Regions from separate parts of the Bacillus yunxiaonensis genome, predicted to be linked through region 1. Evidence: riboswitches for the same ligand, from Rfam matches in the RefSeq annotation. Region 1 holds a riboswitch; each other region holds the start of a gene.
What was found. A riboswitch is a leader RNA that binds a small molecule or an ion and turns the genes downstream of it on or off. The one in region 1 is predicted to bind S-adenosylmethionine.
Positions count from the first base shown of each region.

Region 2: linked by a shared signal. The riboswitch ahead of WAX78_RS20720 (methionine ABC transporter ATP-binding protein) and the one ahead of mtnK (S-methyl-5-thioribose kinase) in region 1 are both predicted to bind S-adenosylmethionine.
Region 3: linked by a shared signal. The riboswitch ahead of WAX78_RS03620 (M20 family metallopeptidase) and the one ahead of mtnK (S-methyl-5-thioribose kinase) in region 1 are both predicted to bind S-adenosylmethionine.

Region 1 covers NZ_JBAWSV010000002.1:66,670-69,953, reverse strand. The annotation lists gene WAX78_RS06320 (pyridoxal phosphate-dependent aminotransferase) at 1-674, opposite strand, end outside; gene WAX78_RS06315 (carbon-nitrogen family hydrolase) at 778-1,557, shown strand; SAM riboswitch class I at 1,631-1,776, shown strand; gene mtnK (S-methyl-5-thioribose kinase) at 1,862-3,046, shown strand; partial or broken gene mtnA (S-methyl-5-thioribose-1-phosphate isomerase) at 3,043-3,174, shown strand; gene WAX78_RS06300 (YvrJ family protein) at 3,255-3,284, shown strand, end outside.
Region 2 covers NZ_JBAWSV010000008.1:193,608-196,891, reverse strand. The annotation lists gene pruA (L-glutamate gamma-semialdehyde dehydrogenase) at 1-251, shown strand, start outside; gene WAX78_RS20730 (PH domain-containing protein) at 297-713, opposite strand; gene WAX78_RS20725 (cysteine hydrolase family protein) at 1,109-1,672, opposite strand; SAM riboswitch class I at 1,868-1,974, shown strand; gene WAX78_RS20720 (methionine ABC transporter ATP-binding protein) at 2,093-3,112, shown strand; gene WAX78_RS20715 (methionine ABC transporter permease) at 3,102-3,284, shown strand, end outside.
Region 3 covers NZ_JBAWSV010000001.1:723,848-727,131, forward strand. The annotation lists gene WAX78_RS03620 (M20 family metallopeptidase) at 1-1,148, opposite strand, end outside; SAM riboswitch class I at 1,242-1,346, opposite strand; gene WAX78_RS03625 (AAA domain-containing protein) at 1,422-3,284, opposite strand, start outside.

The DNA.
Region 1 (3,284 bases):
TGTAAGAAACTAATTGGTTTTTTGGTATCAAAACCGATAGCACCATATGCGAAATCATGACAAACTAAAATGTCATGTTTGTTTGCATATGATACAGTTTCCTCAAAGAATTCTGTTGTTGCAACAGCTCCGGTTGGATTATTTGGATAGTTTAAAAACATTAATTTTGCTTGTTCAGCAGTTTGTTTATCAATCTTTGTATAATCAGGTAAAAATCGATTTTCTGCTAATAATGGCATTGTTGAAAACTTTGTTTTCGCTAAGGCAACACCTGATAAATAATCTGGATAACCAGGATCAGGAACGAGAATTGTATCGCCTGGATTTGTAAAACAAAGCGGTAGCTCAACTAATCCGGCTTTCCCGCCAAATAAAACAGCTACTTCGGTTTTGGGATTTAACTGTACACCGTATTCACGCTCATAAAACGTAGCGACAGCTTCTTTTAAGCTTTCATGTCCGCGAAATGGCGGATATTTATGATGAATTGGCTGTTCTGCTGCACGCTGTAGTGCCGTTACGATATGCGTTGGTGTTGGCTGATCTGGATTTCCTTGTCCTAAGTTAATAACATCATGCCCAGCTTGCACGGCTTTGTTGACTTTTGTGACAAGCGTAGCAAAAAATTGTGTTGGTAGTGATGTTAATACCTCAGAAGGTTGAAAATGTTTCATACTTTCCACCTCTTTTGAAAATTGTTGCAATTATAGTGACAAATGATATAATCTTTTCAACTTTTTGTAAAGGAAAAAAATAAAAGGGAGTAGGGAGAAATCTATGAAAATTGCTTGTATTCAAATGGATATCACTTTTGGTGATGTAGAGAAAAATATAGAACACGCTGAGAAAAAAATAAACGAAGCAATGAAGGAAAAGCCAGATGTTATTGTATTACCAGAGCTATGGACAACAGGTTATGACTTAGATCGGCTTGCTGAAATTGCTGATCCAGATGGGGAATACACGAAACAACTATTATCGAAGTGGAGTAAGCAAAATTGTGTAAATATTGTTGGAGGATCGATTGCTAAGCAAACAGAGAAAGGTGTTACAAATACAATGTATATTAGTAATCGAAGCGGAGAAATTGTGGCTGAGTATAGTAAAGTTCATTTGTTTCAACTGATGGATGAGCATAAATATTTAATTGCTGGAAATGAAACTGGGCATTTTCTATTAGAGGATATACCGTGCGCAGGAACAATTTGCTATGATATTCGTTTTCCAGAATGGATACGTGTTCATGCTGCACATGGGGCAACAGTATTATTCGTTGTAGCAGAGTGGCCACTTGTTCGCCTAGCACATTGGCGGTTATTACTTCAAGCAAGGGCAATTGAAAATCAATGTTATGTTGTAGCGTGCAATCGTGCCGGACGTGATCTAAATAATGTATTTGCAGGGCATTCGCTTATTATTGATCCTTGGGGAGAAGTCGTCAATGAGGCAGATGAAACAGAAATGATCTTGCATGGAACGTTAGATGTAAAGAAGGTTGCTGAAGTGCGTAAAGGGATTCCTGTTTTTTTTGATCGCCGTTCAGAATTGTATAAGTAAAAAAGTATTGACAAGTAATTTTTATTCTTGGTATAGTCAACAACAGAAACTGAAAAATTTAGACAACTATATACTCTTATCAAGAGCAGGTGGAGGGATTTGGCCCGATGAAACCCAGCAACCGACCGTAATACCATTGTGAAATGGGGCGCACAGTTCGCGCCTAGTAAGGCACGGTGCTAATTCCAACAGAAAGAGAGACTTTCTGATAGATAAGAGGGGAGAAGTGAATCTTCAAACCTCTTTCGTCATCGAAAGGGGTTTTTTATGATGAAAAACCCCAATATATTTAGGGGGAATCAAAATGGGATACAAACAATTAACAGAAGAAACAGCCGTTACATATGCGAAAGAAAATGGTTATTTTTCAGAAAAGGCAGTTGTCACTTGTGAAGAAATTGGTGATGGGAATTTAAATTATGTGTTTCGTTTACGTGATGGGAAGAAGGGATTGATTCTTAAGCAAGCTCTTCCATACGCAAAGGTAGTAGGAGAAAGTTGGCCGCTATCTTTACGCCGTGCAACCATTGAAAGTGATGCATTGCAAATTTTTGCAAAATACGTACCAGAGTATGTACCGAAAGTATATGGGCACGATGAAACATTAGCGATTAGTGCTATAGAAGATTTATCAGCTTTAACGATAACGAGAAAAGGATTGATAAACGGGGAAGACTATCCCCTATTATCCAAACATATCGGGCGTTTTTTAGCTCATGTTCTTTTTTACACATCCGATTTTGGAATACAAGCAGAAGAAAAGAGAGTGCTAGATAGTCAGTTTGTAAACCCTGATTTATGTAAGATTACAGAGGACCTTGTATTTACTGATCCATTTGCAAACTATGAAACAAATGAGTATGAAGAAGAATTACAGGGTGTTGTTGACGAACTTTGGTGTGATAAAAACTTGAAGCTACAAGTAGCGCAGTGTAAGTATAAGTTTTTGACGCGAAAAGAATCATTAATTCACGGTGATTTACATACGGGAAGTATATTTTCATCATCTTCAGAAACGAAAGTGATTGATCCAGAATTTGCGACATTTGGTCCGTTAGGGTTTGATCTAGGTCAATTTATTGCGAATTTATTATTAAATGCACTGTCGCGTGAAGAAAACAAACGCAGCGTATTATTTTATCATATTGAGCAAACATGGAGTGTTTTCGTAGAAACATTTACAAGGTTATGGATGCTCGAAGGCGTAGAACCGTATACGAGAGAAAAGCAATGGCTACCAATTGTACTGAACAATATTTTCACTGATGCAGTTGGATTTGCAGGATGTGAGGTCATTCGCCGTACAATTGGATTAGCGCATGTTGCAGATTTAGATGAGATTTCTCATAAAGAAACACGATTACAAGCAAAAAGGCATGCATTACAGTTAGGAAGAAAATTACTTCTACATAAAACAGAAAATGCAGATGCTCGTTTGTTCCATATCTTATTTGATTCTATTGTTTTGGGGAAGGAAGTAAAAGCGTGAGTATAAGCATAGCAGTACCTCGTTCTATTAGTTGGAAGGGAGATTCCATCGCTCTTTTGAATGAAACGAAGTTGTCGACTATTGTTGAATATAAGGCATTAACTACAATTGAAGATATTCGGAAAAATAAGCTGAAATGATTTGTCTTGTTTTTATTTACCACTTTTTTGGAGTCTCACTTACCTATAATAAGAAGGGAGGAGAGACTATGGAGGAATGGATATCGGTTATTGGCAAT
Region 2 (3,284 bases), on a different contig from region 1:
CACTTGCAATTGCGAACAATACTGAATACGGTTTAACAGGAGCTGTTGTTTCTAATAACCGTGAACATATTGAAAAAGCACGTGAAGACTTCCACGTTGGTAACTTATACTTCAACCGTGGATGTACTGGTGCAATCGTAGGTTACCAACCATTCGGTGGCTTTAACATGTCTGGTACAGATTCTAAAGCTGGTGGACCTGACTATATAGCATTACACATGCAAGGAAAAACTACTTCTGAAACTCTATAAGAAGTATAAGAAAGGCCTTCTCAACCGAGAAGGCCTTTTTGTGTATTAAATAGAATGATCTTGAAGAAGTGGACATTTTTCTTGTACTTTTTCTATAAATAAATCGGGGTCTTTTGGTAATGATATGAGCGCTATATCATAATTGCTATAAGTAATTTCTAATCGCTTAAACGTCCAGGCGGGAGCAGAAAGTAAGTTGTATGTATATCTGATGTTAGTTATTTCGTGAAGTGGAATCATAATTTTGACAAAGCCAAATACAGCAACGAGACGTGTATTCGTAATCTCGTGATAAGAATGAAATAATGCCCATAGAAGCATAAGTATAATAGGTAAAATGATAATACCTATTATAATAGAGCCTACATCAGCCTTTTCATTAAAAAAGAGAATAAAAGGTATTGGGCATAATGCAATAATGAGTAAGGCAAGTAGTGGATTTCGTTGAATTGGAAATCTCATTCGTTGCACCTCCTTCTTTATCATTTTACCTTATTTTGGTTTTTTTGATTAATTTAAATAAAAAACACACAAAATGACAAGAAAATTTGACCCATTCGTCATATTTCCTTGTATAAATTTTATAAATTTCCTGTATAATACAATTTGAAGGAAAATCTATGATTAGACAAGAAGACACCGCTTTCAGTTTGCTCGCTGAAGGCGGTGTTTCTTTTTTTATACCTTAATAAGAATATAGAATTATAGGAAATGAAAATGTACTAGAATACAAATTTGTCCCGCTATTCGCGGGCCCCCCGCCTTCGCTTTTCTACAGAAGCTAGGTGGGGGATAAAGAAAACCCCCACTGATGGAAGAGTAAGAGAAGTGAAACGATACAAAGAAAATCCCTTTGGTTAAGACCAAAGGGATTTTTCATGTTGTAAAAACTCTTCTGTGCTAATTACCTTAGCATACACTTCATTTAAAGAAGCTAGAATTGTATTGTGAATGTATACAGCTGGAATAGAAACATTTTTAAAGATTAAGTCTTTCGTTGCACATGCATCATGTATCACTGTACATGTAAAGCCAAAATCAAAGGCAGCTCGTACTGTAGCATCAATGCACATATGAGTCATCATGCCGCATATAACAACTTGTTCGATCTGTAAATCTTGTAATTCTTGGAATAGAGAAGTTTCTCGAAAACTATTTGGATAATGTTTCAATATGACTGTTTCTTGCAGCAAAGGACGAACATTCTCATGAATGTGTATACCTTCTGTATTTGGAAGAAAAAATGTTGCATTTTCGCGAGTGGAAACATGCTGGATATGAAAAATAGGCTGATTTGTTTCACGGAAATGTTGAAGTATGCGTTTTGCATATTCACTTGCTTCGCTAGCATTTCGCAGTTCCATCTTTCCGTTTGGAAAATAATCGTTTTGGATATCAACGAGTAAAAGAGCAGTTTTCATTTCAGTTACAGCCTCCAGTTTTGATTTTGTATTCGTTTAATTATTCCATTATTTTAGAGAGTTTTCCTTTTAGAAAAATGTGAGATAAAGAAATTTACATTAAATTAAAACTGAAAAGTTTAATTTTTTAGTTGACTCTTACTTTTCAGAGTTTTATAATGAAAATTAATTAAATGACAACTAAATCGATATGAATTCTTATCCAGAGAGGTGGAGGGACTGGCCCTATGATACCTCAGCAACGGATTCTTTTGAATACCGTGCTAATTCCAGCAAGCTCTTTGGAGCTTGGAAGATAAGAAGATGTGAGCGTAGCATATTCAAGTGCCCTTCTTCTTATGAAATTGGATAAGAAGAAGGGCATTTTTTATTTGCCTCAAGAATGACTTGGAGTTGTTACAGCAAATAGGAGGGAATAGGATGATTTCATTCGACAGAGTGAGTAAAGTTTATGAGTCGAGCGGTCAATCTGTACATGCGGTGGAAGATGTATCCTTAACGATTGAGCAAGGGGAAATTTTCGGTATTATCGGTTTTAGTGGTGCCGGGAAAAGTACACTTTTACGTTTAGTCAATATGTTAGAGCGTCCAACATCAGGTATTGTGTCTATTGATGGGAAAGATATTACATCGTTATCGACAAAAGAGTTACGACGGTTGCGTCAAAGGATTGGGATGATCTTTCAAAGCTTTAATTTGTTCCATTCACGAACAGTATATGGAAATATTGCTTATCCACTCAAATTAGCGAAGTTACCAAAGAATGAAATTAAAAGGCGAGTAACAGAATTATTACAATTTGTCGGATTAGAAGATAAGGCGAATTATTATCCAGAGCAATTATCTGGAGGGCAGAAACAGCGCGTTGGCATCGCAAGAGCACTTGCTACATACCCAGATGTACTAATTTGTGATGAAGCTACATCGGCATTGGACCCAGAAACAACGTCAGAAATTTTAAATCTATTAAAAAAGGTAAATAAAGAATATAAGGTTACAATTCTTCTTATTACGCATGAGATGCATGTTGTAAAAGAAATTTGTCACCGGGTTGCTGTTATGGAAAAGGGAAAGGTGATTGAAGAAGGCACGATTTTTGATGTATTTACAAGACCGAAAACAAAAACGACACAAAACTTCGTAAGGTCTGTTATTAATGATCACTTACCAGAGAGTGTAATCGCTAAAATTCAAAATGGAGGACTCATTTACCGTATAACATTTACAGGTGAAGCAACAGGACAGCCGTTATTGTCCTATATTGCTAAGCATTATCACGTGGATGTAAATGTACTCTATGGAAATATTATTGAATTACAAGGTATTTTATTTGGGAATCTTCTTGTTGAACTACAAGGAGAGGCAAAAGAAATTCAAAAGGCAATTCAGCATCTACGCTTGCAAGTTCAATTGAAGGAGGTCGAAAGTCGTGCAAGTTGATTGGAGTACATTTTGGCCGCGGATTGTAGATGCGACTGGGGATACGGTATTAATGGTTATTGCTACCCTTATATTCGCTACAATTCTTGGTATACCTCTAGGTTTACTTTTATATGTAACAAGAAAAGGTAATTTTTTAGAAAATAAACTGGTCTTTTCTATCCTTAATATT
Region 3 (3,284 bases), on a different contig from region 1:
TCTTCTGTAATTAAACGGAAAGCAGTTAGCGCTAACGCTTTTGCTCCAATGATTAATGCGTCATCTCCTCTTGCAGAGCGTGCTGCTTCTCGAAATGCATCTGTATGTGCAACTAAATCATCACGTCCAATTTTAATGTAAGGATGAATTGTCGGAATTACTTGGCTAACATTTCCGGCATCTGTAGAACCAATGCCGACACGTTCATCGCGGTGAACGTCTTCTCCCAATCCTTCTAGTTCTTCGGCAATTATCGCATTAAAAGCTTGATTAATTACTAAATTATCAATCTCATTTTGAAATTGTTCAATCTTTACTGTTGTACCAGCCGCAAGAGCGGCCCCCTGTGCAATATTACGTATCTTTTCTGTAATTTCGGTGCATCGTTTTCTCGTTTTTGCTCGAATAAAGAAACGAGCTGATGCATAATCCGGGATAATATTGGGCGCTTTTCCTCCATCTGTAATAATCCCATGAATACGCACGTCTGCAGGTAATTGTTGACGAAGTGCATTAATACTATTAAACAATTGAATAACTGCATCTAATGCATTAATTCCTGCTTCTGGAGATGCAGCAGCATGAGCTGGTTTACCGTAAAAATGAAAATCTAGTGGATCTAATGCAAGGGATGGACTAGTTGTTGCTGTTTTCCCGCTTGGATGAATCATAAGTGCTGCATCAATATCTTTAAACAAGCCTGCTTTTACATAACTTCCTTTTGCACTTCCGTTCGGTCCTCCTTCTTCTGCCGGTGTACCAAACACAACAACTTCTCCGCCAATTTCTTCAATCACCTCTGATAAAGCAATTGCCGCAGCTGTACTAATTGTTCCAATTAAATTATGTCCACAGGCATGACCTAAACCTGGAAGTGCATCATATTCTGCTAAAAAAGCAATTGTAGGTCCTTTCTTTCCAGAACTTTTTCTTGCAATAAAACCCGTTTCATGGCCAGCGATATGATGTTGAAGTTGAAAACCAGCACTTCCTAGCAATAAACTAAGCGTTTTTGATGCAAAAAACTCCTGATTCCCTATCTCTGGATTATCATGAATAGCATGACTCGTTTTCACATAAATCTCTTTTTGTTCCTCGATACTTTGTACAATTTTATTCCGATGTGTAGTAATTTGTAAAACTCCCATTTTGCATTCCCCTTTCAATATGTTAAATAAAAAAACCTCTTTCTAATAGATAGAAAGAGGCCTTAAAGTATACACAATAAATCTATGCCATCTTTCTTATCTTTCAAGCCTTGCACTTGCTGGAATTGGCACAGTATTCATAATGAATCCGCTGCCGAGGCTTCAAAGGGCCAGTCCCTCCACCTCTCATGATAAGAAATTACAAGTATTCGTATTTGAATTTGTTAAATTATTTTCATTCTAATTTTATTACATTTAAAAGTCAAGAAAATTCTATATTTTTATATCTAAAAATCCTTTTAATACTCCAATTGTTTGCGGAGCTTGTAGTCTCGCTACAATATATGGAAACTCCGGACTGCCATCAAATATCATATGAGCTGTTAATGGAGCACCTACCCACATTATTTCATCATCAATGATAACAAATGGCATCACTTTGTTTTGGCGACGTGCTTGTACGTTTTTTATTGGAATTGCACCTTCTGTATATATAATAACAGATGCTTCTGCACGTACTAACGCTTGCCAAATCCTCTTATCCATACGGCTTGAATTCGGGATGGACACAATAATTTTCTTTTTTGCTGAAATAATATCTTTTAATAATACTTTCGTTTCTTCAGCGCTTGTTTGTACAAACCATCGCAATCTCTTTGTAATTTTCCGCTCTAGAAACGTTCTTGATGTTGTACGATCATATACATTTCCTTGCCTTTGTAGGTGCTGTGTTAAATGAGATAAGGCTTGTTTTCGCGAAAGGTTTTGCTTCATATATTGACAATCTGATAACTGAATAAACTTCCCTCTTGCTCTTGTTACTGCAACATTAACAAGTCGATGGTTTTTTTGATCAAAAAACAGCACACCTGGGCGTTCTTGCGGATAACTATCAACTGTATCAAATAAAATCATATCACGTTCAGATCCTTGAAATTTATGAACGGTCGCTGCTAGTACAGGTGTATTTTTGAACTTTGTTTTTTGAAGAAATTCACGGATACATGTTGATAAAAAACGGGCCTGAGCACGATATGGTGTAACGATACCAATTGACGGTATTCCATCCATCAAGCCAATTAACATAAGTTGCATCGCTATTAGACCTGAAAAAATATTATAACGTGAGCTAGAGACAACATCTTTTAATGAATAAGCTCCGATATTACTTGTATCTAGTAAAACTGCTGCCTCCCTCATGAAAGGCTGTAAGTTTGCAATATCGTTACGGGATGTGACTGATGAATGGTCGAACACTTCATTTTTATAAATAAATTCATTTGTAAAACTTGAAATATGCGGATGCATACGGCGCTGCTCTTGCAACATGTATAAATTCGGGTGCTTTTTATGATCGTTTACAGATTCTACTATACCCGCATGATAAAACACATCTTCTTTTAACCATTTGTTCACAAGTTCATGATTTGATAAAGCAATCGGTGGTAATTGTAGAAAGTCGCCGCAAACGACAATTCGCTTTCCTAAAGAGGCTGCCAATGCTATTTGCGGAACATATGCCATACTCACTTCATCCACGACTACAAGGTCAAACGTTCTTTCGTAAACAAGCGAATCGATTGCACATTTCGATAATGTTGCCCCAATGACTTTTGCATTTTCAATATACTCTTTTTCAACTTCTTTCACTTTTGCTTTTTGCTTTCGAAGTTCTCCTTCTATTTCCTGCATTCTTTTCTTTTCAGAAGAAGTCGCTTTGTAAGAAAGGATTTTTTGTCTTAATTCTTGTCTTAATTCTTCTAAATACAGCCGTTCTTCTTCCCATTCTGCATTTGTCGATTCAACTAATCGCGTGGTAAGTAACGTTTCATGATCGCGAATTTGTTCATTTTGACTAAAACCATAGCGAATAACGTCTCCTGGTACCCATTTTTCTTTTTTCTCAATTTGCTTTGTTACTTCGCTCATTAATACATCAACTGCTGCATTACTATGAGCTAATACAAGAACAGATTTTCCACTTTGATAATGAGCTGCAATAATTCGTGATAAATTGTATGATTTTCCTGTTCCTGGCGGTCCCCAAATGTACGTTGTTGCATTATAAAAAGCACGGTATGCAAGTTCATTTTTCGCTTTTTTCATTTTCATAATATGCTTTGGTGTACTATCACC